Regions from separate parts of the Streptomyces sp. NPDC006339 genome, predicted to be linked through region 2. Evidence: riboswitches for the same ligand, from Rfam matches in the RefSeq annotation. Region 2 holds a riboswitch; each other region holds the start of a gene.

Region 1 (7,007 bases), on a different contig from region 2:
TGTCCTTCCAGGTCTATCTGGCGCTGCCGCTCGCCGCCGGCGGTACGGCGGCGACCACGGCCCTGTTCGTGGTCTCGGCGCTGGTGGCGCTGGCCGGGCAGTTGCGGATCACCGCCTGGTGCAAGGCCCGGCTGTCGCGCGAGCGCTGTCTGGTGCTCGGACTCGCCCTGATGGGCGGCGCCTTCCTCGTCCCGGCGGGGCTGGGGCGTTCGCTGGTGGGGCTGCTGCTGTGCGCGGCGGTGCTGGCGGTCGCGAACGCGGTGCTCTACCCGTACGAGATGGACACGGTCGTCGCGCTGTCCGGGGGCCGCTGGGTGGCCACCCACTACGGGCTCTACAACACCGTCTGCGGGGTGGGCATCACCCTGGGGAACCTGGGGACGGGCGCCCTGCTCGACCTGACCGGCCGGTCGGCGGCGCCCTGGCTGGTGCTGTGCGCGGTCGGTCTCGGGTGCGCGGGGGCGATGGCGCTGCTGGCCCGGGGCGGACGGCTGGCCGAGCCGCCGCCCGTACGCCAACCGGCCGAGGAGGAGTCGCCGAGCCGCGCGGCCTGACGGCACCCTGGACAGGGCGCGGGTCCGTCCGGGGCCGGGCGGCGAGCCAGAGGACAGTCCAGACCAGTCCAGAGGACACGCCGAAGGGCAGTCCAGACGGCAGCCCGGGCGGCGGCAGTGCCGGCGCTGGTCCAGGCGGCGGTGCAGTCCAGGCGGCGGTGCAGGCGGGAGAGCACAGGTGGCGCGAGCAGCGGTGCGGCGCGGGCGGGGCCTCTCCGGTGGCCGCCGCGCCCGTCCGGCCCCGGGTCCGGCCTCCGGTCGGGCCGCCGACGCGTCCTCCTCCGGGGGCCGTGGGGCCTCGTCCGGTGTGCCCTCCGGCTCCGGCTCCTCCTCCGGTGCGGTGCGCGCAGGGTCCGGCGGTCCGTCGCCCGGCCCGTACCGCGGCGCCCGGCGTTTTCTGCGCGCGCTCCCTCCGCTGGTGATCGTGGGCGGGATCGTCTTCGACGCGTCGACCCCGCCCCAGTACACGGCGGCGCCGATGTTCTCGGCGGCGCCGCTGATCGCGGCCCCCTTCTTCTCCACACTCACGACGCTGCTCACGGGCATCGCCGCCGTCCTCGCCAGCGTCGGTCTGCACGTCTACAACGGGACGGTGGCGGAGATCCCCTCCCTGACCGAGAGTCTGACGGTCGCCACGGTCTCGGGCCTCGCGGTGCTGATCAGCCGGGTGGTGCGGCGCAGCGGCGAGCGGCTGGCCTCGGCGCGGGTGATCGCGGAGACGGCGCAGAAGGCGGTGCTGCCCACGCCCGCCGAGCGGATCGGGGGGCTGCAGATCGCCGCCCGGTACGAGGCGGCGCAGGCGGACGCGTTCATCGGCGGCGACCTGTTCGCGGTGCAGGACACCCCGCACGGGGTGCGGCTGGTGGTCGGCGACGTGCGGGGGAAGGGGCTCGACGCGGTGGAGGCCGTGGCCGTGGTGATCGGTGCCTTCCGCGAGGCGGCCGAGCAGGAGGCGACCCTCGAAGGGGTGGCGGCGCGGCTCGAGCGGGCGCTGGCCCGGGAGGGCACCCGGCGCGACGGTCTCGACGCGTTCGAGGGGTTCACCACGGCGGTGCTCGCGGAGATCCCGGGCGGTGACCGGGTGGTGCGGGTGGTCAACCGGGGCCATCCCGAGCCGCTGCTGCTGCGGGCGGACGGGGGTGTGGAGGTGCTGCGGCCCAGCGAGGCCGCGCTGCCGCTGGGGATGGGGGAACTGGCGGTGTGGCCGGACCGGGCCGACGAGTCGCCGTATCCGCCGGGTGCGACGCTGCTGTTCTACACGGACGGCCTGTCGGAGGCGCGGGACGCGGCGGGGGTCTTCTACGACCCGGGGGAGCGGCTCGCGGGGTGGATCTTCCCGGGGCCCGAGGAGCTGCTCGACGCGGTGGTGGCGGATGTGCGGCGGCACACGGGCGGGGGCACCACGGACGACATGGCGCTGCTCGCGGTGAGCCGTCCGGCGGTGGGGCAGCCGGAGCGGCGGCGGACGATGCCGGTGGTGCCGCCGGCCGACCGGGCGGTGGGTCCGCGCCGTGACGCGGGTGGTGACGCGGGTGGTGACGGGGCGCGGTGACAGGGCGCGGTACCAGGGCGTGGTGACAGGGCGTGGTGACGAGGTGTCGCTCCGATAACAATTGACGTAACGTCAGATACGGGGTTTGGTCCTGACGCCGTTCTGAAGGGAGGTCAACTCGGGCTTTTCCCTACCAATTCAGCTAATGATCAAGCGGAACGGCTTGGAATCGGGAGGCCACGTCTATTAACGTTCGATAACGCAGCGCGGTCGTCCCAGCCGTCGCAAGAGACGGCACCGTGCGCACGCGCCGAATCCCGTAAGGGAACCGGGGAACCACCACTTGGGGTGAATCGGGCCCCACCGCACTCGTGCGGCACCGCCCGTAGGAGACCTTCCTGCTCCGAACCCGTCAGCTAACCCGGTAGGCGAGAAGGAAGGAAAGGAGAGCGCCTCCGTGGCCTCCAACACCCCTGCTCCGCATACCCCCTTCGATTACTTCGACACCTCGGGGGCGTCGAGCGCCGCCGGCGCGGACGGGGAGGAGTGGAACCCCACCGAGGACTCCCTGCGGGACCGGGGCCGTGCCGGCGGGCGCCACCGGGTCGTCAAGCAGCGCTCCAACTTCGCCCGCTCCTCCACCGTGCTCGGCGTCGGCGTCATCGCCGCGGTCGGCGCCGGCGGTCTGGCCACCGCCCAGGAGAGGCCGCCGGTCTCCATAGCGCTGCCGGACGTCGACCTGCCCGACGCCTCCGAACTGCCCGGCATCGGCGAGCTGATCGGCGCGGACGGCAAGGGGGCCGAGGGGGCCGAGGGGGCCGAGGGCTCGGGAGGGTCCGGGGGTTCCGACGTCGTCGCGGCCGGGCACCAGGCCCAGCCGCTCACCGCCTTCACGCTCGCCGGCACCGACCAGGCTTCCGGCACCGAGGCGTCCGAGGCCCGGACGCAGACCGACGCGGGCGAGGCGCTGCGCGCCCGCATCCTCCAGCAGGCCGAGCAGCAGCAGGCCGCCGCGGACGCCGCCGAGAAGGCGGCCGCGGAGAAGGCCGCCGCGGAGAAGGCGGCGGCCGAGGCCGAGACCCAGGCGAAGGCCGCGGAGCAGGCGGCCGCCGAGGCGAAGAAGAAGGCCGAGGAGGAGGCCGCGGCGAAGGCCGAGGCCGAGCGCCTGGCCAAGCTCGCCGCCAGCTACGCCCTGCCGACCTCCTCGTACACGCTCACCTCGACCTACGGCGAGTCCGGCTCCATGTGGTCCTCCGGCTACCACACCGGCCTGGACTTCGCGGCCCCCACCGGCACCCCAGTCAAGGCCGTCCACAGCGGCACCGTGAAGTCGGCGGGATGGTCCGGCTCGTACGGCTACCGGGTCGTCCTGGAGCTCCAGGACGGCACCGAGATCTGGTACGCGCACCTGTCGTCGATGACGGTGAGCGCGGGTCAGTCGGTCGGCACCGGCGAGACCATCGGCCGCGTCGGCGCCACCGGCAACGTCACCGGGCCCCACCTCCACCTGGAGGTCCACACCCCGTCCGGCGACGGCATCGACCCGGCGGCCTGGCTCCGCTCCAAGGGCCTGACCGTCTAGTCCGGCCTGGCCGGAATACGCCCGGCGACCTCGGGGGTTGACCGACTCATGACCACTCTTCGCCGGCTGGGCACGTCCGATCTCCACGTCTTCCCGCTCGCCCTCGGGGGCAACGTCTTCGGCTGGAGCGCCGATGAGGCGCAGTCCTTCGCCGTCCTCGACGCCTACGCCGCCGCGGGCGGCAACTTCGTCGACACCGCCGACGTCTACTCCGCGTGGGCCGAGGGCAACGAGGGCGGCGAGTCGGAGACCGTCATCGGCCGCTGGCTCGCCTCGCGCGGCAACCGCTCCGACGTCCTCGTCGCCACCAAGGTCGGCGCCCACCCCCAGTACAAGGGGCTGAGCGCCACGACCGTCAAGGCGGCTGCCGAGGAGTCGCTGCGCCGTCTCGGCACCGACTACATCGACCTCTACTACACGCACTTCGACGACGAGTCCGTGCCCGTCGAGGAGATCGTCACCGCCCTCGACCAGCTCGTGAAGGACGGCAAGGTGCGGGCCGTCGCCGCCTCCAACATCTCCCCCGAGCGGCTGCGCGCCTCCCTCGACTTCGCCGAGGCCGAGGGCCTGGCCCGCTATGTCGCCCTTCAGCCGCAGTACAACCTGGTGTCCCGGGACACCTACGAGGGCCCGCTGCTGGAGACCGTCGAACGGGCCGGGCTCGCCGCCGTGCCGTACTTCGGACTCGCCTCCGGCTTCCTCACCGGCAAGTACCGGCCGGGCGGCGCCGTCAGCAGCGTCCGCGCCGGCAGTGCCGCCAAGCACCTGGAGACCGAGCGCGGCCGGAAGGTGCTGGCCGCCCTCGACGCGGTCGCCGAGGCCCACGACGCCGAGCTCGCGAGCGTCGCCCTGGCCTGGCTGGCCTCCCGCCCGACCGTCGTCGCCCCGATCGCCTCGGCCCGCACGGTCGAGCAGCTCCCCGCCCTCGTGGCCTCCGCCGAGCTGCGCCTGACGGACGCGGAGCTCGCCACGCTGACGAAGGCGTCGGAGGGCCAGGCTGGGCCGGACGCCTGAGCCGGACGGTGAGCCGGACGGCTGAGTCGGACGCCTGGGCCGGACGCCTGGGCCGGACGCCTGGGCTGGACGCCCGCGCCCGATCAGCTCCGGTACGGGTTGTAGCCGCCGTAGTCCAGATACTGCGGCGGCACCCACACCCGGCCGGTGACCCGGGCCGCGTGGGTCAGCGCGGGCGAGGCGACCTGGCGGCGCTGCCACAGATGGTGCAGCAGCTCCTGCTCGCGGGCCGTGAAGTCCGGCGCCGCCTGTCCGCGACGGGCCCGGTGGCGCAGGAACGCCAGGGTCGTCGCGAACGCCTCGTACTCGCCGACGGCCTGCGCGCCCGGCTTGCCGAAGCTGCGGGCGGCGAAACCCCGGGCGAGGGCGCGGGCCCGCATCGAGGAGAGCGCCAGCGGCTCGTCGTGGGCGAGCCAGCCGGCCGTCGCGTAGGCCGGGAGCTCCCCGGATATCGTGCGCAGCTCCTGCTGCCGGCTCCATATCGCGAGCCAGGTGAGCAGCGCAAACACCGGCACCATGAACATCCCGTAGACCAGGACGAACGCCAGCGGGTGGAAGGTCGCCGAGCCGTTCCACAGGGCGTGCATGCCCATGGCCAGGAGCAGTCCGCCCAGCGGCAGCAGCACCAGGCGGGTGCGGCGGGCCCTGGCGGTGACCGGCAGCAGGGCGGCGAAGCCGAAGCCGAGGCCGGTGAGCGAGGTGAACAGCGGGTGCGCGAACGGGGACATGATGATCCGGACGAAGAACGTGCCGACCGTCACCGAGCCGAGACCGGCGGCGCCGAACTCCTGGTCCTCGCCGAAGGCGTTGCCGAGATAGAGGATGTTCTCGGTGAAGGCGAAGCCGGTGGCGGTGAACCCCGCGTAGACCAGCCCGTCGACCGGGCCCGTGAAGTCCCGGCGGCGGAAGAGGAAGAGCAGGAGCAGGGCGGCGCCCTTGGCCGTCTCCTCCACGACCGGCGCGACGGCGGTCGCGCCGAGCGTGTCGGCCGAGCCGGGATCCGCGGTGGCACTGCTGATCCACTCCACGGCGAAGGAGTTGGCGAGGATCGCGACCAGGGTGGAGGCGAACGCGCCCCAGGCGAGCGCGAACAGCAGGTTCTTCCAGGGAGCCGGCTCGACCCGGTCCAGCCAGCGGAACGCGGCCAGGAGCAGCGGCACCGGCAGCACCGCGAGGCCGAGGCCCACGAGGAAGCCCTCGGTGCCGGTCTGCTCCCGCACCATCGCGAGGATCGCCAGCGCGCACAGCGCGAGCGCGGCGATCAGCGCGACGGCCCGGAGCAGCCGGCTGCGCCAGAACGCCTTGCGCGGCTTGTAGCGCCACTTGGCACGCTCCGGGACGGCCGCGAAGTCCGGCTGGTCGCTCTCGAGCGCGGGCACGGGAGCGGGAGCGGGCACGAACGCGGGGGAGGGGGCGTCGGAGTGGGCGGGGACGGGCTCGGCGGCAGGACCGGCGATGGGGTTCGATGACACGCAACGACCCTAACGACGGTCACCGACAGCGGCGAGGGAGTTCCCTCAGCCTGTGGAAAACCGGCCCACCGCCCTGTGGACATCCGGGTCCCCACCGATGGAGGACCGGGCCGGCGAGTTCGGTTACCGGCGGCGGAAGAGCAGGTCGTGGACGACGTGCCCCTTGTCGAGCCCCTGGCCCTCGAAGCGGGTCAGCGGCCGGTACCCGGGCCGCGGGGCGTAGCCGCCGTCCTCCTGGGTGTTCTCGAAGTCGGGGTGCGCGGTCAGGACTTCCAGCATCTGCTCCGCGTACGGCTCCCAGTCCGTGGCGCAGTGCAGCACGCCGCCGTGCTTCAGCCGGGGGGCGAGCAGGGTGAGGAACTCGGGCTGGATGAGCCGGCGCTTGTGGTGGCGCTTCTTGGGCCAGGGGTCCGGGAAGTAGACCCGGCAGCCGGCGAGGGACTCCGGCGGGAGCATCTCGCGCAGCAGGATGATCGCGTCGCCGTTGGCGACCCGGACGTTGGTCAGGCCGTTGCGGTCCGCGAGGCCGAGCAGATTGCCCTGGCCGGGGGTGTGCACGTCCACGGCGAGGATGCCGGTGCCGGGATCGGCGGCGGCCATCTGCGCGGTGGCCTCGCCCATCCCGAAGCCGATCTCCAGGACGACCGGAAGGCCCCCGAACATCTCGTCCAGGTCGAGCACCCGCTTGCCGTCGATGTCGAGCCCCCAGTCGGGCCACCGCTTCAGCATGGCCTCGGCCTGCCCCGCGGTGACGCGGCTGCGGCGGGGCTGGAAGCTGCGGATCCGCCGCTCGAAGTGCGCGCCCGCCGGATCCGGCGAGGGCCCCTCGCCGGGTGCGAACATGCGGCTGCCGCGACGGGCGACGGGCTGCTCGGCAGGGGCGGTGTGCGGGG
Region 2 (7,007 bases):
CGGCGTTCCGCGTCCTTCGTGCCGTCCTTCCCGCATTCTTCGAATGGCACCGTTCTTTGCTGCTCCCCAGGAGGTGAGCGAGTTATGGCCATGCCGCTCCGTCAGTCCATCCGGGTCGGGACCTACCTCTTCGAACAGAAGCTCCGCAAGCGGGACAAGTTCCCGCTGATCGTCGAGCTGGAGCCGCTGTTCGCCTGCAACCTCAAGTGCGAGGGCTGCGGCAAGATCCAGCACCCGGCGGGCGTCCTCAAGCAGCGCATGCCGGTCGCCCAGGCGGTCGGTGCCGTCCTGGAGTCCGGGGCGCCGATGGTGTCCATCGCCGGTGGAGAACCGTTGATGCACCCTCAGATCGACGAGATCGTGCGCCAGTTGGTGGCCAAGCGGAAATACGTCTTCCTCTGCACCAACGCGATGCTGCTGCGCAAGAAGCTCGACGACTTCACCCCCTCCCGGTACTTCGCCTTCGCCGTCCACATCGACGGACTGCGCGAACGCCACGACGAGTCCGTCGCCAAGGAGGGCGTCTTCGACGAGGCGGTCGCCGCGATCAAGGAGGCCAAGCGGCGCGGCTTCCGGGTCACCACCAATTCGACCTTCTTCAACACCGACACCCCGCAGACGATCATCGAGGTGCTCAACTTCCTCAACGACGACCTCAAGGTCGACGAAATGATGATCTCGCCCGCCTACGCCTACGAGAAGGCCCCCGACCAGGAGCACTTCCTCGGCGTCGAACAGACCAGGGAACTCTTCAAGAAGGCATTCGCGGGCGGAAACCGGCGCCGCTGGCGGCTCAACCACTCGCCGCTCTTCCTCGACTTCCTCGAAGGAAAGGCCGATTTCCCCTGCACCGCCTGGGCGATCCCCAACTACTCCCTCTTCGGGTGGCAGCGCCCCTGCTATCTGATGAGCGACGGCTACGTCCCCACGTACCGCGAACTCATCGAGGAGACGGACTGGGACAAGTACGGACGCGGCAAGGACCCGCGCTGCGCCAACTGCATGGCGCACTGCGGCTACGAGCCCACCGCCGTCCTCGCCACCATGGGCTCGCTCAAGGAGTCGCTGCGCGCGGTCCGCGAGACCGTCGCCGGGGACAAGGCGTGAGGGCGGACGGACGATGAGCGGCGGGTTCGACCTGAGGGCGCTGCTCGCCGAGCGCGGCGGCGAGCGCTACGAGCTGCACGCCCGGCACCTCAACCACCAGCTCCCGCGCATGCTGCACACCCTCGGCTTCGACAAGGTGTACGAGCGGGCCGAGGGCGCGCACTTCTGGGACGCCGACGGCGCCGACTACCTGGACATGCTCGCCGGCTTCGGCGTCATGGGCCTCGGCCGCCACCACCCCGTGGTCCGCAAGGCGCTGCACGACGTCCTCGACGCCCAGCTCGCCGACCTGACCCGGTTCGACTGCCAGCCGCTGCCCGGCCTGCTCGCCGAGAAGCTGCTCACCCACAGCCCCCACCTGGACCGGGTGTTCTTCGGCAACAGCGGCACCGAGGCCGTGGAAACCGCCCTCAAGTTCGCCCGGTACGCCACCGGCCGGACCAGGGTCGTCTACTGCGCGCACGCCTTCCACGGCCTGACCACGGGCTCGCTGTCCGTCAACGGGGAGAAGGGCTTCCGGGACGGCTTCGCCCCGCTGCTGCCCGACACCGCGATCGAGCTCGGCGACCTCGACGCCCTGGAGCGGGAACTGGCCCGGGGCGACGTGGCCGCCTTCGTCGTCGAGCCCATCCAGGGCAAGGGCGTCCACGAGGCACCGCCCGGCTTCCTGCGCGCCGCCCAGGAGCTCCTCCACCGGCACGGCGCGCTGCTGATCGCCGACGAGGTGCAGACCGGCCTCGGCCGGACCGGCGACTTCTACGCGTACCAGCACGAGGACGGCGTCGAACCGGACCTGGTCTGCGTCGCCAAGGCGCTCTCCGGCGGCTATGTGCCGGTCGGCGCCACCCTCGGCAAGGACTGGATCTTCAAGAAGGTCTACTCGTCGATGGACCGGGTGCTCGTCCACTCGGCCAGCTTCGGCTCGAACGCGCAGGCAATGGCGGCCGGGCTGGCCGTGCTCTCGGTGATGGAGTCCGAGGGCACGGTGGCGCACGTCCGCCGGATCGGCGACCTGCTGGCCGGCCGGCTGCGGGAGCTGGTCCCGCGCTACGAGCTGCTGCACGAGATCCGCGGCCGCGGACTGATGATCGGCATCGAGTTCGGCCGGCCGTCCTCGCTGGGCCTGCGCAGCCGCTGGACGATGCTCCAGGCCGCCCGCAAGGGACTCTTCGCGCAGATGGTCGTGGTGCCGCTGCTCCAGCGCCACCGCATCCTGACCCAGGTGTCGGGCGACCATCTGGAGGTCATCAAGCTGATCCCGCCGCTGATCATCGACGAGGCGGACGTGGACCGCTTCGTGACCGCCTTCACGGCGGTCATGGACGACGCCCACGGTGGTGGCGGTCTGATGTGGGACTTCGGGAAGACGCTGGTCAAGCAGGCCGTCGCCCAGCGCTAGCGCCCCCTGAGGTGCGGCCCGGGCGCGCAGGGTTTTGCCTCTGAGGCAAGAAAGTTGCCTCAGAGGCATGATCCTGGCGCAATGGACCCATGGACCACGTCCCCGGGGACAGCGCCCCGGACCCCGACGCCCGCGCCGCCCCCGACGCGCTGCCCGACGTCGCCCCGAGGCTGCGGGAGCTGCGCCGCCGCCGCGGGCTGACCCTGGAGGCCGCCGCCCGGCGGGCCGGTCTCTCGCCGGCCCACCTGTCCCGCCTGGAGACGGGGAACCGGCAGCCCTCGCTGCCGATGCTGCTCGCCCTGGCCCGTATCTACGGTACGACGGTGTCCGAGCTGCTGGGCGAGGCCCCGCCCGAGCGCGATCCGGTCGTCCGCGGCGGGCGCTCCGAACCGGTCGAGGCCGACGGCTGGGTCTACCGCCAGGCCGGCGGCGCCGGACGCGCGATGCAGTGCCTGCGCGTGCACGTGCCCCACGCCACCCGCGCGGACCTCGTGCGGGTCCATCCCGGCGAGGAGTGGATCCACGTCCTGGAGGGCCGGGTGCGGCTCGCGCTCGGCGAGGCGGTCCACGTCCTCGACCCCGGGGACAGCGCGCACTTCGACTCGCTCACCCCGCACCGGATCGGCGCCGCCACCCGAGCGGGGGCCGAGCTGCTGTTCGTCCACACCCTGATGCAGAGCCCCGCCGCCGAGCTGTGCCTCGGCGACGGCACTCCGCACCGCCGCTGACACCCCGAAAGGTACCGCTATGCCCGAGAAGTCCGTACCGGTCACCGGCGAGGAGCGCGGCGCCGGAAAGTTCCCCAAGGGGCTGGTGCTCCGCCTCTTCGCCTATCTGGTGGCGGGGCACCTCTTCGCCGGCTTCCTCTATCTGCTCTTCATGCTGGGCGGCCAGAACCAGTAGCCGCGCTCACGACCCGTCGAGCAGCCGCTCGCGGAGCAGCTCCCGGGTCTCCGGGGTGAGCCGCAGCCCCTCGGTCAGGTAGGCGTCCACCGATCCCCAGGTCGCGTCGATCGTCTCGAAGGCGGCCCGCAGATACTCCGCCCGCGCGTCGAACAGCGGGCTCAGCAGCTCCATCACCTCCGGCGACATGCCGTCCGGGGCGGTGGAGCTGCGCTGCACCTTGTAGCGGCGGTGCGGCGCGTTCGACTTGAGGTAGTCCTCCTCGATCGCGTCGCGCTCGACGCCGACGGCCAGCAGCGAGACCGCGATCGACAGCCCGGCCCGGTCCTTGCCCGCGGCGCAGTGCATCAGCGCGGGCACGCTGTCCGAGGCCATCTCGTGCAGGATCCGGCTGTGCTCGGCGGTCCGCTCGACCATCATCTTCCGGTACGAAGCGGACATCCGGGCCGCGGCCTTGCCGTCGCCGAGCAGTTCGCGCAACTGCGCCAGGTCGCCGGAGCGGACGAGCGCCCAGAACTCCTTGCCGTCGGCCGGGTCGCTCAGGGGTATGTTCACGTTCCGCACGCCCGGGAGCTCGACGTCCGGCCCCTCCACGCGCCGGTCGGCCTCGTTGCGGAAGTCGAAGACCGTGTGCAGGCCCAGGCCGGCGAGGAAGGCGGCGTCCTCGGCGGTGGCGTGCGCCAGGTGGCCGCTGCGGAAGAGCCGTCCGGGGCGCACGGTCCGGCCGTCCACGGTCGGCAGTCCGCCCACATCGCGGAAGTTGCGTACGCCGGTGAGCTCGGGCTCGGTCGTCGCTTGCGTCACGGTTGCTCCTGGTCTCGAGATCGGTTCCCGGGGCAATCATCCAGGTCAGGAACCCCCTGCGCACCCCCTCGGGCAGGAATGGGTGTTCTGTCCGAATTGAGGGTTTAGATATAACGCGCCCTGATTGCAGGGGAGATGAGGAACCGGGCGTGAGCAGCGTCATAGAGGTGACGGACCGTTGCTGATCGTCTTTTCCAAATTCCCTTCTGGAAAGGGAAATCGAGGGCCCGTCATCGACGGAGGGTGACCGGAATTCCGGGCGGATTTCGGGGAATCACGGGCCTGGCGAAAACGGTGGCTTGTTCCCGCCGACCCCCCTCGTCTAGCGTCGCGCTCAATCCGGACGGACCGCCGAATCCTGCCACCGCCCGGAATCCGCACCCACCCGTAGAAGGCAGGAGCGGGGGACCCAGGTACAACGCCGATCCCTCGACGAAGGACGGCTCGGGGTGAAGCCGCGCGACCACGCGGCCGGACATCTCCAGTCCGAACCCGACAGCTCACCTCGCAGGCGACGGAGAGGAATTCGCCATGCCCGCCAAGGGTAAGCACCGCCGTCCCAAGGCCAACCCGATCACCCGCGGGTTCGTGGCCGCCGGCGCCGGAGGCGCCGTCGTGGCCCTCCCGCTCATCGGCGCGACCGGCGCGCACGCCGCCGAGAAGGCCGCCCCGGCCGCCGCCCCGCAGCAGGCCGTCGCCGCCGCGACCCCCGCCCAGGCCCCGGCCGCGGCGACCGCAGGCAAGAAGGCCGCCCCCACGACGTACACCGTCGTGCGCGGCGACTACCTGTCCAAGATCGCCGCCGAGCACCGCCTCGCCGGCGGCTGGCAGAAGCTCTACCGCGACAACCGCCAGGTGGTCGGCGACGACCCCTCGCTCATCCTTCCCGGCATGGAGCTGACCCTCGGCGCCAAGTCCACCGCCAAGGCCCCGGCCGCCGCGCCCAAGGCTCCCGCCAAGGCCGCGCCCAAGCCCAAGAGCGCGGCGAAGTCCTCCGGCGACCAGCAGCGCGCCTCGCGCGCCAGCGAGCGCTCCTCGGACACGGGCTCCTCCGCCTCGGCGTCCACGTCGGCCTCCTCGTCCTCCTCTTCGTCGTCGGCCTCCTCGTCCTCCTCCGGCTGGGTCGCCCCCGTCGGCGGCGGCGTCTCCACCCCGTACCGCGCCTCCGGCTCGATGTGGTCCTCCGGCTACCACACCGGCGTCGACTTCATCGCCTCCTCCGGCACCACCGTCCGCGCCGTCGGCGCCGGCACCGTCCACTCCGCCGGCTGGAGCGGCGCCTACGGCAACGAGGTCGTCATCCGGCACGCCGACGGCACCTACTCGCAGTACGCCCACCTCTCCTCGCTGTCCGTCTCCGCCGGCCAGTCCGTGAGCGGCGGCCAGCAGATCGGCCTCTCCGGCTCGACCGGCAACTCCTCCGGCCCGCACCTGCACTTCGAGATCCGCACCGGTCCGGGCTACGGCTCCGACATCGACCCGCTGGCCTACCTCCGCCAGCACGGCGTGGGCATCTGACGCCCCGTTCGACACCACGTCCGACACGACGTCCGCCAGGGCCCGGCACACCACGTGCCGGGCCCCTGGCGTATTCCGGCTTGGGACAATCTTTATCGGTGGCATATGTCACCCTGCGTCAACCCCTCCTTACGGTCGCGTAGGTCACACCCGGAGGGGAATGATGTGCTCCCGTGGCAGACGATTCGACATCAAGAGACATGAACGCATTCGGGTCGTACGCGGCGATCGGTGACAGCTTCACCGAGGGCGTCGGAGACCCCGGGCCCGACGGGACCTTCGTCGGCTGGGCGGACCGGTTCGCGGTCCTCCTCGCCGACCGACTGCCGGAGCACGATGCCTTCCGCTACGCCAACCTGGCGGTACGGGGACGCCTTCTCGACCAGATCGTCGTGGAACAGGTCCCGCGGGCGAAGGAACTCGCCCCGGACCTCGTGACCTTCTGCGCCGGCGGCAACGACATCATCCGCCCCGGCACCGACCCCGACGACGTCGCCGAGCGCTTCGAGCGCGCCGTCGCCGACCTGACGTCCGCCGTCGGCACCGTCATGGTGACGACCGGCTTCGACACCCGCGACGTGCCCCTCCTCAAGCACCTGCGCGGGAAGATCGCCACGTACAACGGGCACGTCCGCGCCATCGCCGACCGCTACGGCTGCCCCGTCCTCGACCTGTGGTCGCTCAGGTCGGTCCAGGACCGCCGCGCCTGGGACGAGGACCGGCTCCACCTGTCGCCCGAGGGCCACACCCGGGTCGCGATGCGCGCCGCCCAGGTGCTCGGCCTGCCCGTGCCGGCCGATCCGGAGCAGCCCTGGCCGCCGCTGCCGGTGCGCGGCACGCTGGAGGTCCGCAAGGACGACATCCACTGGGCGAAGGAGTACCTGGTCCCCTGGATCGGGCGGCGCCTGCGCGGCGAGAGCTCCGGCGACCACGTGGCGGCCAAGCGCCCGGACCTTCTGCCGCTGTAACCGCGTCTTGTGGGGTGCCGGGCCCGGTGGGGTGCCGGCCGGTGCGGGCGGGTGCGGGCGGGGACCGGCGGGTGCGTCGCCGGTCCCTGGTACGGAGAGGTGAAGGATCGGCCCGCCCAGGAGTGGCGCGGGGGCGCGGCGGGCGGCGGCTGGTGGGATGTGCGCGCCGGGCAACGGCACCCGCCATGGCGACCGTCATGGCGACCTCCGCCGAAAGGACCGCCCATGACGTCCCGTCATCCCGCCGGAGCCGCCGGGAACCTCCGCGAAACCCCCGCCGGAGCCGCCGGGAACCTCCGCGAAACCCC
Region 3 (7,007 bases), on a different contig from region 2:
CGTCGTCGGGGGTGGGCGCGGGCAGCGTGGGCAGGACCTCGATCCCGTACCGCCCGAGCAGGGCGCGGGCGTCCTCGGCGCCGAGGGTGACGCCGCGCGTGTCGGTGGTGGGCTCGCCGAGGATCCGGTCGATGAGCGCGGCGGCGCCGGTCTCGTCGATGTGCTCGAATTCCGGGACCCGGCCGGGGTCGGCGGCGGTCTGGCGGCGCCACTGGGCGTAGCGGACGGCCTCGGCCAGGGCGCGGACGGCCCGCTCGGCGGCGGGGTAGGCGGGGATGGGGCCGCGGGTGGGGGTCCGGTCGGCGGCGTCGTCGGGTCCGGCCGGCTCGTCCGCCCGGGCCTCGGTGGCGGGGGCCGGAGCGGGCGCGGGGGCGGGCGGGCCGGCGGGGCGGGTGCGAGTGGCCGCGGACAGGGCCTCGGCGAGGGCGCCCATCTCGACGTGGACGACGACGACCGGCTTGGCGGGGCCGGGAGCGGCGGCGACGGCGGAGCGGAGAGCCGCGGCGAGGACCTCGCCGTCGCCGGACTCGGTGGCGCCGTTCTCGCCGACCCAGGGGATGGCGGTGACGACCACGGCGTCGCAGGTGTCGTCGGCGAGGGCGGCCGTGAGCGCGGCGCGGAAGTCGGCGGGGGTGGCGCCGGTGGTGAGGTCGAGGGGCCGCAGCGGGCGCAGGCCCTCGGTGAGGCAGGCGTCGTAGGTGAGCAGGCCGAGGGACTCGGAGTTGCCGAGGATGGCGACCCGGGGGCCCGCCGGCAGGGGCTGGTCGGCGAGGAGGAGGCCCGCGTCGACGAGTTCGGTGACGGTGTCGACCCGGATGACGCCGGCCTGCCGCAGCAGGACGGAGACCGTGGCGTGCGGGATGCGGGTGACCGGGACGCGGTGGCCGGGCGGGGCGCTGCCGCTGTGCCGGGCGCCCTTGACCACCACGACGGGCTTGACGGCGGCCGTCCGGCGGGCGAGCCGGGTGAATTTGCGGGGGTTGCCGATCGACTCCAGGTAGAGGAGGACGACGTCGGTCGCGGGGTCGTCGTACCAGTGCTGGAGGAGGTCGTTGCCGGAGACGTCGGCGCGGTTGCCGGCCGAGAGGAAGGAGGAGAGCCCGGCGCCGCGCCGGTGCAGCCCGGCGAGGAGCGCGATGCCGATGGCGCCGGACTGGGTGAAGAGCCCGATCCGCCCGGCGGCCGGCATCTGGGGGGCGAGCGAGGCGTTCAGCCGGACGGACTCGGCCGTATTGATGATCCCGAAGGCGTTGGGCCCGATGATCCGCATCCCGTACGAGCGGGCCTGGCGCACCAGGGCGCGCTGGCGCTCGCGGCCCTCGGCGCCGCTCTCCGCGTATCCGGCGGAGAGCACGACCAGGCCGCGCACGCCGTGCTCGCCGCAGTCGGCGACGGCTTCGGGGACGCGCTCTGCGGGGACGGCGACGACGGCGAGGTCGACGGGTTCGCCGATGTCGGCGACGGAGCGGAAGGCGGGGACGCCCTCCATGTGGTGCGGCCCCTCCTCCAGGGCGGCGTTCACCGCGTGGACGCGGCCGGTGTAGCCGGAGGCGAGGAGGTTGCGCAGCACGGTCCGGCCGACGCCGCCGGGGGCGCGGCCGGCTCCGATCACGGCGACGGAGCCGGGGGCGAGGAGCCGCTGCACCGAACGCGCCTCGGCGCGCTGTTCGCGGGCGCGCTGGACGGCGAGGGAGCGGTCGGTGGGCTCCAGGTCGAGGTGGAGGCGGACGGCCCCGTCCTCGAAGCTGCGCTTCTGGGTGTAGCCGGCGTCCGTGAAGACCTTGATCATCTTGTTGTTGGCGGGCAGCACCTCGGCGGCGAACCGCCGGATCCCGCGCTCGCGGGCGACGGCCGCGATGTGTTCGAGCAGGGCGGAGGCGACGCCGCGGCCCTGGTGGGCGTCCTGGACGAGGAAGGCGACCTCGGCCTCGTCGGCGGGCGCGGAGGCGGGGCGCCCCTGGTCGTTGATGCGGTCGTAGCGCACGGTGGCGATGAACTCGCCGCCGACGGTCGCCGCGAGTCCCACCCGGTCCACGAAGTCGTGGTGGGTGAAGCGGTGGACGTCCTTGGCGGAGAGGCGCGGGTAGGGCGCGAAGAAGCGGTAGTACTTCGACTCGTCCGACACCTGCTCGTAGAAGCTGACCAGCCGGTCGGCGTCGTCGGTGGTGATGGGCCTGATGCGCGCGGTGCCGCCGTCCCGGAGGACCACGTCCGCTTCCCAGTGGTCGGGATACGCGTGTTCCGGCTGCTGCGACTGTTCGGACGCGCTCTGCATGGGGCAAGCGTACGGCGGGGGTACGACAGCGGCACCGGTCGTGACGGGAGCACCGGTCGCGCGGCGGGTGCGCTGCGGGCAAGGTAGGGAAGGCCGAACGGCCGTCCCGCCGGGGCCGCAGGTCGGTACGAGAGCATGTCGCCACCCGTGAGAGACTGGTCTAGACAACCGCTGAAAGTTGAAGGGCAACCACCATGGCTGAGCGCCGCGTCAACGTCGGCTGGGCCGAGGGCCTGCACGCCCGCCCCGCCTCCATCTTCGTCCGTGCCGCCACGGCCGCCGGCGTCCCCGTGACGATCGCCAAGGCCGACGGCAACCCGGTCAACGCCGCGTCCATGCTCGCGGTGCTCGGCCTGGGTGCCCAGGGCGGCGAGGAGATCGTGCTCGCCTCGGACGCCGACGGCGCCGAGGCCGCGCTCGACCGCCTGGCGAAGCTGGTCGCCGAGGGTCTCGAGGAGCTCCCCGAGACCGTCTGACCCGTCTCCTCCCCGACGACGGTTCGACAAGAAGCCGGGCCCGACGGAATTCCGTCGGGCCCGGCTTCTTTTGTGCGCGGAATTCGGCGGGCACCGGAATTCGGGCAGCATGAACAGCGCCCCGGAATTCCCCCACCCTTTATATACGGCGCCCGTGTTAATTCCGCCGGCCCGCGATGTTGACGACATGTTGCGAAACCCTCACAGGCGCCCGCTCCGGCCGTTTCAGCCGGTGCAGCGGCAGCGCGTGCTCCACGTGCAGCGCGGTCAGGGCCCGGGCCCGTTCGGCGTCCCCGCGCGCCACGGCGTCGACGATCGCCCCGCGCTCGGCCCACGCCTCCACGGGCCGATCGGCCGGCTCGACCACGTACATCCAGGCGATCTTGTGCCGCAGTTGGGTGAGCAGCGCCGTGAGCTGCGGGCTCCCGGATGCCTGCGCCAGGGTCTCGTGGAACCAGCCGCCGAGCGCGGCCAGGTCCTCGCCCCGGCCCCGCCTGGCCCGCTCCTGGCCCAGCCTGACCAGGCCGCGCAGCACCTTGAGGTGGGCGTCGGTGCGCCGCTGGGCGGCCCGGGCGGCGCCCAGCGGTTCCAGCAGCGACCGCATCTCGAGCAGATCGGCCGCCTCCTGCTCGGTGGGCTCGGCGACCTGGGCGCCGGCGTGGCGGCGGGTGACGACGAAGCCCTCGGACTCCAGCGTGCGCAGGGCCTCGCGGACCGGGACCCGGGAGACCCCGTAGCGGCGGGCGAGCTGCTCCTCCGTCAGCCGGGCGCCCCGCTCGAACACCCCGGAGACGATGTCGTCCCGGATCGCCGTGCATACCGAGTGCGCGGGAATGCGCATGTCCGACCTCCCCTGTGATCCGCGCGAAACCCCATTCGAGCGGCGCTTGTCCGGCGACTCTATTGCAGGACGCCGGAATTTCCGATGCCGCCCGGCAATTCGGGGAACGAAAAGGCCCCGGCTCGCAGGAGCCGGGGCCTTTTCCCGTCGCGTGAGCGGGGTCCGTCGGGTCAGACGTCGACGCCGCGGGCGCGGAGGTAGGAGAGGGGGTTGATGTCCGAGCCGTACTCGGCGCTGGTGCGCGCCTCGAAGTGGAGGTGCGGGCCGGTGGAGTTGCCGGAGGAGCCGGAGATGCCGATCTGCTCGCCGGGGGTGACCTTCTGGCCGACGTAGACGCTGATCGCGGAGAGGTGGCCGTACTGGGTGTACGTGCCGTCGTGCATCCGGATGACGATGTTGTTGCCGTACGCGCCGCCCCAGCCGGCCTCGACGACGGTGCCGGAGCCGACGGAGACGACCTTGCTGCCGTAGGAGGCGTGGAAGTCGATGCCGGAGTGGCTGCCGGAGGACCAGAGCGAGCCACCGGTCTTGTAGCCGGTGGACACGTACGTGCCGGCGACGGGGAGCTGGAAGGAGTTCAGGCGCTTGCGCTCGGCCTCGCGGGCGGCGCGCTCCTTGGCGGCGCGGACCTCCTTGGCGCGGGCCTCGGCCTTGCGCTTCGCCTCGGCGGCGGCCTTGGCGCGGGCGGCGGCCTCGTAGGCTTCCTTCTCCTGCGCAGCGGCCTGGGCGTCGACCCGCTCGGCGAGGGACTCCTCGGTGATCACCTGGGTGAGGCCGGTGTCCTCGGGAGAGGGTTCCTCCGTGTCGGCGGCGAACGCCGGGGAGGCGAGGGTGCCGATGACGCCGGTGGTGGCGAGGGTCGCCACGCCGACGAGGCCGGCGTTGCGGCGCGCCATGCGGCTCGGACCACGATGCTTCCCGGTGGCACGGGTGAACGCCATGTAGTGGCTGATCCTTTCCTTCCCTCTCGCCTACCGGGTTAGCTGACGGGTTCGGAGCAGGAAGGTCTCCTACGGGCCCCTCCGCGCGGAGCGAAGGCGTCCGATTCACCCCAGGGACTGCGTGCGGGTCCCCGGCTCCCCAGGCTCGCGCCTTACGGGGACTCGGCGATGACTGTCCGTTGCCGCGGATGCGGCGTGGTGCAACGGCCGGACAGCCGGGTCGACGCTAGGCCGATCTTCAGTCGATCGGCAAACAGACTCGGGTGTTTGTAAGACATGCCACAGGGCATTCAGGCATCCTTGACGACAATACGGACATACGACAGGACCCCGGCGAACCAGGTCGCCGGGGTCCTTCGTCGTCCGTGACGTCGGCTCAATCAGCCGGTGACGACGGTCACTTCACCGATGCCGAGCGCCCGCACCGGCTCCGCGATCTTCGACGCGTCACCGACGAGCACGGTCACGAGCCGGTCCACCGGGAAGGCGTTGACCACGGCCGCGGTCGCCTCGACGGTGCCCGTCTCGGCCAGCCGCGCGTACAACCGGGCCTGGTAGTCGTCCGGGAGGTGCTGCTCGACCTGGTCGGCGAGCGTGCCCGCGACGGAGGCGGCCGTCTCGTACTTGAGCGGGGCGACGCCCACCAGGTTCTGCACCGCCACGTCCCGCTCGGCGTCGGTCAGACCCTCGGCGGCGAGGGTGCGCAGCACCTTCCAGAGGTCCTCGAGCGCCGGGCCGGTGTTGGGCGTGTCGACCGAGCCGCTGATGGCGAGCATCGAGGCGCCGTTGCCCTTGCCGTCGGACCGCAGCACCTGGCCGAAGGCCCGCACGCCGTACGTGTATCCCTTCTCCTCGCGCAGGACGCGGTCCAGGCGGGAGGTGAGGGTGCCGCCGAGGCAGTACGTGCCGAGCACCTGGGCCGGCCAGACGCGGTCATGGCGGTCGGCGCCGACGCGGCCGATGAGCAGTTGCGTCTGGACGGCGCCGGGGCGGTCCACGATGACGACCCGGCCGGTGTCGTCGGCCGTGATGGGCGGCATGGGGCGGGGCGCGGCCGGAGCGCCGGTCCAGGCGCCGAGCGTCTCGTCAAGCACCTTGTCCAGGTCGACGCCGGTGAGGTCGCCGACGACCACGGCGGTGGCCGCGGCCGGCCGGACGTGGGCGTCGAAGAAGCCGCGGACGGCGGCGGCGTCGATCGCGCCGACGGTCTCCTCGGTGCCCTGGCGGGGCCGGGACATCCGGGCGGAGGCCGGGAACAGCTCCTTGGAGAGCTGCTTGGCGGCCCGGCGGGCCGGGTTGGCCGTCTCGTGGGGGATCTCGTCGAGGCGGTTGCGCACCAGACGCTCGATCTCGGTCTCGGCGAAGGCCGGGGCGATCAGGGCCTCGGAGAGCAGGCCGAGCGCCTTGGGCAGCCGGGAGACCGGGACCTCCAGGGAGACGCGTACGCCGGGGTGGTCGGCGTGCGCGTCGAGGGTGGCGCCGCAGCGCTCCAGCTCGGCGGCGAACTCCTCCGCGCTGTGCTGGTCGGTGCCTTCGGAAAGCGCCCGCGCCATGATCGTGGCGACGCCGTCCAGGCCCTCGGGCTCGGCGTCCAGCGGGGCGTCGAGGAAGATCTCGACGGCCACCACCTGCTGGCCGGGGCGGTGGCAGCGCAGCACGGTCAGGCCGTTGTCGAGCGCGCCGCGCTCCGGGGCGGGGAACGCCCAGGGCTTGGCCTCGCCCGGCCGGGGCTGCGGGTGGAAGGTCATGCTCGTCAAAGACGCGGCAGCGTCGGTCACTGGTCCGCTCCCTCTTCCTCGTCGCTGTCGCTCTGTTCGCCGGCCACCGGCTCGTAGACCAGGACGGCGCGGTTGTCCGGGCGCAGCCGGGCCGCGGCGACCTCCCGCACCTCCTCGGCGGTGACGTCGAGGACCCGGTTCACGGCCGTCAGGGCGAGCTGCGGGTCGCCGAACAGCACCGCGTACCGGCACAGTTCGTCGGCGCGGCCGGCGACCGTGCCGAGCCGGTCCAGCCACTCGCGCTCCAACTGGGCCTGGGCGCGCTCCATCTCCTCGGGCGTCGGGCCCTCGGCCGCGAAGCGGGCGAGCTCCTCGTCGACGGCCGCCTCGATCCGCGGCACCTCGACGCCGCCGGAGGTCTTGACGTCCAGCCAGCCCAGCGAGGGCGCGCCGGCGAGCCGCAGCAGGCCGAAACCGGCGGCGACGGCCGTGCGGTCACGGCGGACCAGCCGGTTGTGGAGCCGGGAGGACTCGCCGCCGCCGAGGACGGTCAGGGCGAGGTCGGCCGCGTCGCACGCGCGCGTGCCGTCGTGCGGCAGCCGGTAGGCGGCCATCAGCGCACGCGCCGGGACCTCCTCCTCGACGACCTCGCGGAGCTGCTCGCCGATGACGTCGGGCAGCGAGCCGTCGCGCGGCTCGGGCTTGCCGTCGTGGCCGGGGATGGAGCCGAAGTACTTCTCCACCCAGGCGAGGGTC
Region 4 (7,007 bases), on a different contig from region 2:
GCGGACGGTCTGCGCACGCCCAGAGCCATGGCGGACTCCGCCCGGCGAAAGCGTGTGGAAGCGCTCGGCCGGGCGCACTACGTCCGGTACGACGAGAGCACCGCGACGGCGCTCGGCGAGGGCGCCGAGCTGGTCCTCGACCGCTTCCGGGGCGATCTACGCGGACTGCGGGAGGAGGCCGGAGGGGACCTGGACGCGCTGCGCTCGCTGCTGCGGGAGGTGCCCAGGATCGGGCCGGTCGGCGCCGACATCTTCTGCCGCGAGGCGCAGGCCGTGTGGCCGGAGCTGCGGCCGTTCTTCGACCGGCGTTCACTCGCCGCCGCGGAGTCCCTCGGACTGCCCCGCACTCCGGCCGGTCTCGCCCGCCTCGTGCCACCGGAGGAACTGGCCAGGCTGGCGGCCGCCCTGGTGCGTGCGGGCCTGGCCGGCGGGTCCGCGCGGAAGCCGCGGGCCGACGCCTGAGACCGGAACGCCCGGGTTTGACCGCACGGCAATCGGCTAGACGCGGAGTCAAGGACGACACACGGACTCCGGGCGGCGACGTCCTGGACCGGTGGTCGTCTCGCACCGAACGCCACTCCGAAGGAGGGGTCATGAGCATGACGAGCGGTTCGCCCCGCACGGTCGAGCCCGAGGACGACATCCTGGAGCAACTGCTGGAGCAGCACGACCGGATCCGGCAGCTCTTCGCCGAGACGCTCGACTCGGAGGGCGACGCCAAGCAGCAGTGCTTCGACGAGCTGCGCGCGCTGCTCGCCGTACACGAGAGTGCCGAGGAGATGATCCTGCGGCCCGTCGCCAAGCGGGTGGCCGGCAAGGAAGAGGCCGAGGCGCGCAACGAGGAGGAGTCCCAGGCCAACAAGGAACTGGCCGAGCTGGAGGGGCTCGACGTCCACAGCGCCGAGTTCGACGCCCGGCTCAGGGCCTTCCAGAGCGCCGTGGAGGACCACGCGCGGCACGAGGAGCAGGAGGAGTTCCCGAGCATCCGCGCGGAGTGCGACATCGACGACCGCCGTTCCATGGGGCGCCGGCTGCGCGCGGTCGAGCGCATGGCCCCCACCCATCCGCACCCCAGGACCGCCGGCTCGACGGCCGCCCAGTGGACCGTCGGCCCGTTCGCGGCGATGCTCGACCGGGCCAAGGACGCGCTGCGTCGCGGCTGACCGGGAGGCCGTCATGGTGACACCTGTCGCGGTGGCCCGCGGCCAGGGGCTCTTCAACCTCGTCGGCGGCCTCTGGCCGCTGGTGTCGCTGAGGACCTTCGAGCGGGTCTACGGCCGCAAGACGGACGACTGGCTCCAGAAGACCTCGGCCGGCCTGCTGGCCGCCGCCGGGATCGGGATGCTGCGCGCGGCGAACACCCCCGAGGGCATGCGCGACGCCCGGCGTACGGGCGTGGGAACCGCCCTCACCTTCCTGCTCGTGGACCTCGTCTACGTACCCCGCGGGCGGATCAGCCCCGCCTATCTCATGGACGCGGCGAAGGAGACGGCCTGGCTCGTGGCGTGGTGGAAGGCCGGCCGCCTGGCCCGCCGGTGAGGCAGTCGCGCCGACGCGACGGGCCGCGCCCGCCAGGAGGCGGGCGCGGCCCGTCGCGTCGGACGCTCGGCTCAGTAGGCGCCGAAGACGTTGTCGATGGAGCCGTAGCGGTCGGCCGCGTAGTTGCAGGCGGCGGTGATGTTGGCGACGGGGTCGTACGGGTCGAAGGGCATGCCCGCCACGTGGTAGGCGCGGAAGGTGGGGTCGATGACCTGGAGCAGGCCCTTGGAGGGGGTGCCGGCGGCGGCGTTGGAGTCCCAGTTGTTGATGGCCAGCGGGTTGCCGGAGGACTCCCGCATGATGTTGCGGTAGATGCCGTCGTAGGTGCCGGGAATGCCGTTGCGGGCCATGACGTCGAGGGACTCGCGGATCCAGCCGTCGAGGTTGTTCGCGTAGGAGGCGGACTTCGCCGGGGCCGCCGCCTGGACGGCCGAGGCGGGGCGGGCGGCCGCGGCGCCCTGGCTGGAGGAGCTCTTCGCGGCCGTGCGCTGGGCCGGGGCGGCCTTGGTCCTGGTCGTCTTGGCCTGCTTGCGCGGGGACTCGGCGCGCGGCGCGGACGTCGCGTCGACGGTGAGCTTCAGGCCGGGCCGGATGAGGCTCGGATTGCCGCCGACGGCGGCCCGGTTGTCCTGGTAGAGCTTCTTCCAGCCGCCCCGCACCGCATACGCGTGAGCGATCTTGGAAAGCGAGTCGCCGCGGACGACGGAATACTTCACCGGCCCGGTTTTCGCGACCACGTGAACGGTCGCGACCTTTTCGACTGCGACGGAAGGCGTTCCCTGCGGCGTGACCGCTCCCGCGCCGGTCGCTCCGGCGAGCGGGAGGGCGAGTGCGGCACTGCCCGTGAGGCCGGCGGCGGCGATGCCACGGGCGAGCGGGGTGTTCTTGGGACGGCGGTGCTTCCCGTGTCCACGCATGGCGAGTTCCTCTCCTTCGCCTGCGAGGTGAGCTGTCGGGTTCGGGCAGGAGATGCCCGGCCGCGGCGGGCGCGGCTTCACCCCGAGCCGTGGCCGAAGGATCGGACACGGCGGAGAACCTGGGTCCCCCGCTCCTGCCGGGAAGGGTCGTGGGTGCGATGCCGGACGGTGGCAGGACTCGGCGTTTCCGTCCGGTTGACGCGTGACCGTATGCGAAGAAGAAGGACGAGAACAAGACGGGAATTAATCAAAGCAAATAGATCTCGGTGGCCGAAGAAAAGGATCATTCCGACCTCTCGCCAGCGGTTTCCCAATCCTTTTCCACAGCCGCGCACTTGACGTCCCGCCAGGCCCGCGCGCACCGCTCCTCCCGTGATTCAGATCACCCGGCTCATCACGTCGTCCTTTCAGTGGTGAAATACAGCCCTTGCGGGATTCCGCTCGCCATTCCGGTATTGCAGATGAATAAGCCGACATCGTCCGATTTGCCCGCGCGGTCAGCCCGCGCTCACGGCGGCGGCAGCGCGTAGCGTGGGAGATGTCGGAAGGTCCTCGGACGGCACGGCGCCGTCCCGGGGCCCCGGCGGATGACCATGGACCGTTCGCGCGCCCGTTCCCGCAGGGCCCGCCGGGTCGTCGCGACCCTCGCGGCCGTCGTCGCCACGGTCGTCGCCGTGCTCCTCGGCTGTGCCCCCGCCCCCGACCGGGGCGCCGCCGAGACGACAGCCGCCCCTGCTCCCCCACCGCGGGCCGCGCCCACGACCCCGCCCTCTCCCACCCCGACCCCCACGCCCGCCCCGGCACCTGCCGCCCGGCCACGGCCCGCCGACCTGGACATCCCGTCGATCGGCGTACGGGACCTGCGGGTCGTGCCGTACGAGGGGAAGACCGACGACCGCGCCGGCACCCGCATCCAGGACCGGGGCGTCGCCGCGAGCCCGTACGGGAAGCGGGGCGGCGTGGGTCCGGGGGACACCGGCAACTACCAGGTGACGGCGCACCGCCTCTCGGCGGGCGGGCCGCTGCGCGACCTGCCGGCCGTCGAGGTGGGCGACCGGGTGTTCGTGACGGCGGGCCGCGAGGTGTACGAGTACCGGATCACCGAGACCCGTACGACGTCCTTCCGCTCGGCCCGCTCGCTCGCCGAGCAGCGCGCCGCCGTCCCCGGTTCGCCCGGCGAGAAGCCCACCCGCGCGATGATCACGCTCTCCACCTGCGCGACGCCGGAGGACGACGCGGCCGGAAACTTCTGGCGGGACGCGCAGGGCAACCCGGAGCACCGTATCGACAAGATCGGCGTCCTGGTCGCGGTCCGCCCCGCGTGACGCGCGCCCGCGCGGGCTGCGCCGACTCCGCCCACTCCGCCCACTGCGCCCACGACCTACGACGGGCCGCCCTCGTCGCCCGGGTCCCCGCCCGTTTCCTCCGCGTCCGGTCCGTCCGGGCCGCTGTCGGCGGCGGGCTCGTCAGAGCCGGGGTCGGGGCCGTCATCCGGGGCGGCATCCGGGCCGGCGTACGCCGCTCCGAGCGCCTCACCGGTCCCCTCCTCGTCCCCGTCGGTCATCGGCATCAGCCCGATGCACTCGGCGTCGATCTGGTCGGCGATCTCCATGAGTCCGGTCGCCAGGGACAGGACCGTCGCGGGGTCGTGGTCCTCGTAGCCCTGGTCGGTGGCCTGCAGCCAGCCCGCGGCGACCTGGCGCAGCAGCCCGGTCATCTGGTCGGCGGGGACCAGGAGGTGGCCGTCGGCGAGGACGATGAAGGACGTGGGCGCGTTCACGAGGCGACCTCCGGACGGACGACGAGGACCGGGCACGAGGCGTGAGCCACCCTTGGCCCGCCGACGGAGCGGAACAGCGGGTCGGCCAGGCCGCCACGGCCCCGGCCGCCCATGACCGCCCGACTGCCCATGATCGGACGGGCACTGCGTGCGCCGGTGTCGTTCATGGCCGCGCCCTCCTGCTCCGGTCCGGTGCCGGCGGTTCGGGCCTGGGGGCCGGCGGCGGTGCCGGACGCGGGGCCTCCGGGTCGGGCGGGAAGGGTCGGGTCGGCGGGGCGGGGTGCGGATCGGTCGGGTCGCGGGGGAAGGGCTGGGTGGGCGGCCCCGTCGTCGGATGTGCCGTGGGCAGGGTGTGCGTCACGGTGCCTCGCCTCCTCGGTACGGGCGGGTCCGGCCGGGGTACCCGGCCCGAGCGCTCATGGGGTGGCCTCGGCGGACGAGATGTCCGCGAGCGCCGACGTGGGGTCCTTCTCGATGGCGAGGTCGCCAAGGGTGACGATGCCGACGACCCGGCCCTCCTCGGTGACGGGCAGGCGCCGCAGGGCGTGCTCGCGCATGAGGCCCACGGCACGGTCGACGCCTTCGTCGGGCCCTACCGTGACGGGGCGGTCGCTGCACACCGACCGGACCGTCGTGTCCGACGGGTCCTTGCCCTCCGCGAGGGCGCGGACGACGAGGTCGCGGTCGGTCACGATGCCGCGCAGCCGGTCGCCGTCGACGACCAGGACGTCCCCGATGTCGGCGTCGCGCATGACGCGCGCCGCCTCCGCGACGGAGGTGAGGACGCCGACGGTGACGGGATGGCCGGTCATGACATCGCGTACGGACTGGGTCATGTCTCCTCCTGCTGCCGGGCAGCCGGTGTCCCCATGGGACCGGCTACCCGGCCCCGGGGGCGATACGCGTGCGAGGGCACCGCCGCTCGCAGGCCCCCGGCGCCCTCGGGCGATCCGCCGCCGCGCCCCCGGCCGACCCCCTCGGCCCTCGACCCTCGGGCCCCGACCCTCGGCCGTCGACTGGCGACTGTCATACGCGACGCCAGGCGTCGTCCCCGAGGTGCGAACCGGCCATCGGCCCCATCCGCAGCATGCCGCCGTCGACGGCCCAGGACGCGCCGGTGACGTACGAGGCGTCCGGTCCGGCGAGGAACGCGACGACCGCCGCGACCTCGCGGGCGTCACCCGGACGGCCCAGCGGGACACCCGGGCGGGACTCGGTGGTCACGTCGGTGTCCTCCTGCCCGGTCATGGGTGTCGCGATCTCGCCCGGGGCGACCGCGTTGACCGTGATGCCGTGTTCGGCCAGCTCCAGGGCCATGACCTGGGTCAGGAGGCCGAGGCCGCCCTTCGCCGCGCAGTACGGTGCCGCGCCGACCCGCGGCTGGTGCTCGTGCACCGACGTCACGTTCACGATGCGGCCGCCACGCCCCTGGCGGACCATGCGCCGGGCGGCGCGCTGCGCGCACAGCAGCGGACCGACCAGGTCCACGTCGAGGACCTCCCGGACGGTGCCGTGGTCGAGTTCCAGGAACGGCGTGGACGTGCCGGTGCCCGCGTTGTTCACGAGGACGTCGATGCCGCCGAGCCGTTCGGCGAGCACGTCGACGACCTCGGCGGCCTCCGGCAGCAGCGTCAGGTCCAGGTGCTCGATGTACGCCTCGCGCCCCTGCGCGCGTACCTCTTCGGCGGTCTCCTCCGCGCCGCGCCGGTCCCGGTGCCAGGTGAGGCCGACATCCATGCCGGACGCGGCGAGACGAACCGCCGTGGCCCGGCCGATGCCGGAATCGGCACCCGTGACGACGGCGGTCCTCGGAGTCAGGCTCGCCGGGGTCGAGGGGGCCGACGGGGCTGACGGGGTCGACGGACTGTTGTTCATGACGCCTTCCTCGGTCGTGGGAGGCCGGTCCTCCGGATCGCAGGGCGCCGCTGCCCACGGCGGCCCGTTTCATGCCACCGAGACGCCCCGTTTCGCCGGAAACGTCCCGGGGCAGGCGTGCCACGCGCCCGTACGGCGCGATCAGTGAGACCCATCAGAACGGCAGGACGATCCCGGAGGAGCCATGGACCACTCGCGTGCACCGGTGCTGGAAGCGCTGGAGGACTTCCGACGGCGGGGCGACATCGTCTACGGGCCCCCGGGGCACAAGCAGGGCCGGGGCGCCGACCCCCGGGTCACCGAGGTCGTCGGGGAAGAGGTCTTCCGCTCGGACGTGCTGCTGCTCAACGGCCTGGACGACCGGCGCGAGTCGCAGGGCGTGCTGGATCAGGCGCAGGAGCTGATGGCCGACGCGGTCGGCGCGGAGCGGGCCTTCTTCTCCACCTGCGGAAGCTCGCTGTCCGTCAAGACCGCGATGCTGGCCGTCGCGGGCCCCGGCGAGAAGCTGCTGCTGTCGCGCAACGCGCACAAGTCGGTGATCGCGGCCGTCATCGTGAACGGGGTCGAACCCATCTGGGTCCACCCGAAGTTCGACGCGGAACGGCACCTGGCCCATCCTCCCGAGCCGGACGACGTACGGGCGCGCCTCCAGGAGCACCCGGACGCCAAGGGCATGCTGCTCATCACGCCCACCGACTGGGGGACCTGCGCCGACGTGCGAGGCGTGGCCGAGGTCTGTCATGCCGCCGGTGTGCCGCTGATCGTCGACGAGGCGTGGGGCGCCCATCTGCCCTTCCACCCCGAACTGCCGGTGTGGGGCATCGACGCGGGCGCCGATCTGGTGGTCACGAGCGTGCACAAGATGGGCGGGGCGATCGAGCAGAGCTCGGTCTTCC

Evidence for each region. Region 2 has a riboswitch for cyclic di-AMP ahead of ABZ135_RS06425 (LysM peptidoglycan-binding domain-containing M23 family metallopeptidase). Riboswitches for the same ligand answer to the same signal wherever they lie in the genome.
Region 1: linked by a shared signal. The riboswitch ahead of ABZ135_RS34445 (M23 family metallopeptidase) and the one ahead of ABZ135_RS06425 (LysM peptidoglycan-binding domain-containing M23 family metallopeptidase) in region 2 are both predicted to bind cyclic di-AMP.
Region 3: linked by a shared signal. The riboswitch ahead of ABZ135_RS03530 (M23 family metallopeptidase) and the one ahead of ABZ135_RS06425 (LysM peptidoglycan-binding domain-containing M23 family metallopeptidase) in region 2 are both predicted to bind cyclic di-AMP.
Region 4: linked by a shared signal. The riboswitch ahead of ABZ135_RS36785 (LysM peptidoglycan-binding domain-containing protein) and the one ahead of ABZ135_RS06425 (LysM peptidoglycan-binding domain-containing M23 family metallopeptidase) in region 2 are both predicted to bind cyclic di-AMP.

Annotation. Positions count from the first base shown of each region.
Region 1 is NZ_JBEXQW010000064.1:17,523-24,529, forward strand. Features, by position in the region: gene ABZ135_RS34435 (MFS transporter) at 1-554, shown strand, start outside; gene ABZ135_RS34440 (PP2C family protein-serine/threonine phosphatase) at 895-2,106, shown strand; cyclic di-AMP (ydaO/yuaA leader) riboswitch at 2,345-2,492, shown strand; gene ABZ135_RS34445 (M23 family metallopeptidase) at 2,504-3,628, shown strand; gene ABZ135_RS34450 (aldo/keto reductase) at 3,677-4,642, shown strand; gene ABZ135_RS34455 (PrsW family intramembrane metalloprotease) at 4,726-6,039, opposite strand; gene trmB (tRNA (guanosine(46)-N7)-methyltransferase TrmB) at 6,238-6,957, opposite strand.
Region 2 is NZ_JBEXQW010000006.1:48,096-55,102, reverse strand. Features, by position in the region: gene ABZ135_RS06455 (1-hydroxy-2-methyl-2-butenyl 4-diphosphate reductase) at 1-77, shown strand, start outside; gene hpnH (adenosyl-hopene transferase HpnH) at 85-1,107, shown strand; gene ABZ135_RS06445 (aspartate aminotransferase family protein) at 1,121-2,506, shown strand; gene ABZ135_RS06440 (XRE family transcriptional regulator) at 2,596-3,234, shown strand; gene ABZ135_RS06435 (DUF6126 family protein) at 3,254-3,409, shown strand; gene ABZ135_RS06430 (tyrosine-protein phosphatase) at 3,416-4,213, opposite strand; cyclic di-AMP (ydaO/yuaA leader) riboswitch at 4,569-4,740, shown strand; gene ABZ135_RS06425 (LysM peptidoglycan-binding domain-containing M23 family metallopeptidase) at 4,745-5,731, shown strand; gene ABZ135_RS06420 (SGNH/GDSL hydrolase family protein) at 5,932-6,699, shown strand; gene ABZ135_RS06415 (SIMPL domain-containing protein) at 6,925-7,007, shown strand, end outside.
Region 3 is NZ_JBEXQW010000003.1:155,871-162,877, forward strand. Features, by position in the region: gene ABZ135_RS03515 (GNAT family N-acetyltransferase) at 1-2,275, opposite strand, end outside; gene ABZ135_RS03520 (HPr family phosphocarrier protein) at 2,470-2,751, shown strand; gene ABZ135_RS03525 (GntR family transcriptional regulator) at 2,909-3,592, opposite strand; gene ABZ135_RS03530 (M23 family metallopeptidase) at 3,763-4,533, opposite strand; cyclic di-AMP (ydaO/yuaA leader) riboswitch at 4,546-4,711, opposite strand; gene ABZ135_RS03535 (pitrilysin family protein) at 4,914-6,281, opposite strand; gene ABZ135_RS03540 (pitrilysin family protein) at 6,308-7,007, opposite strand, start outside.
Region 4 is NZ_JBEXQW010000079.1:4,988-11,994, forward strand. Features, by position in the region: gene ABZ135_RS36770 (endonuclease) at 1-462, shown strand, start outside; gene ABZ135_RS36775 (hemerythrin domain-containing protein) at 594-1,163, shown strand; gene ABZ135_RS36780 (hypothetical protein) at 1,177-1,539, shown strand; gene ABZ135_RS36785 (LysM peptidoglycan-binding domain-containing protein) at 1,611-2,456, opposite strand; cyclic di-AMP (ydaO/yuaA leader) riboswitch at 2,461-2,616, opposite strand; gene ABZ135_RS36790 (class E sortase) at 3,050-3,781, shown strand; gene ABZ135_RS36795 (DUF6213 family protein) at 3,838-4,236, opposite strand; gene ABZ135_RS36800 (universal stress protein) at 4,233-4,403, opposite strand; gene ABZ135_RS36805 (CBS domain-containing protein) at 4,653-5,072, opposite strand; gene ABZ135_RS36810 (SDR family oxidoreductase) at 5,263-6,111, opposite strand; gene ABZ135_RS36815 (ornithine decarboxylase) at 6,296-7,007, shown strand, end outside.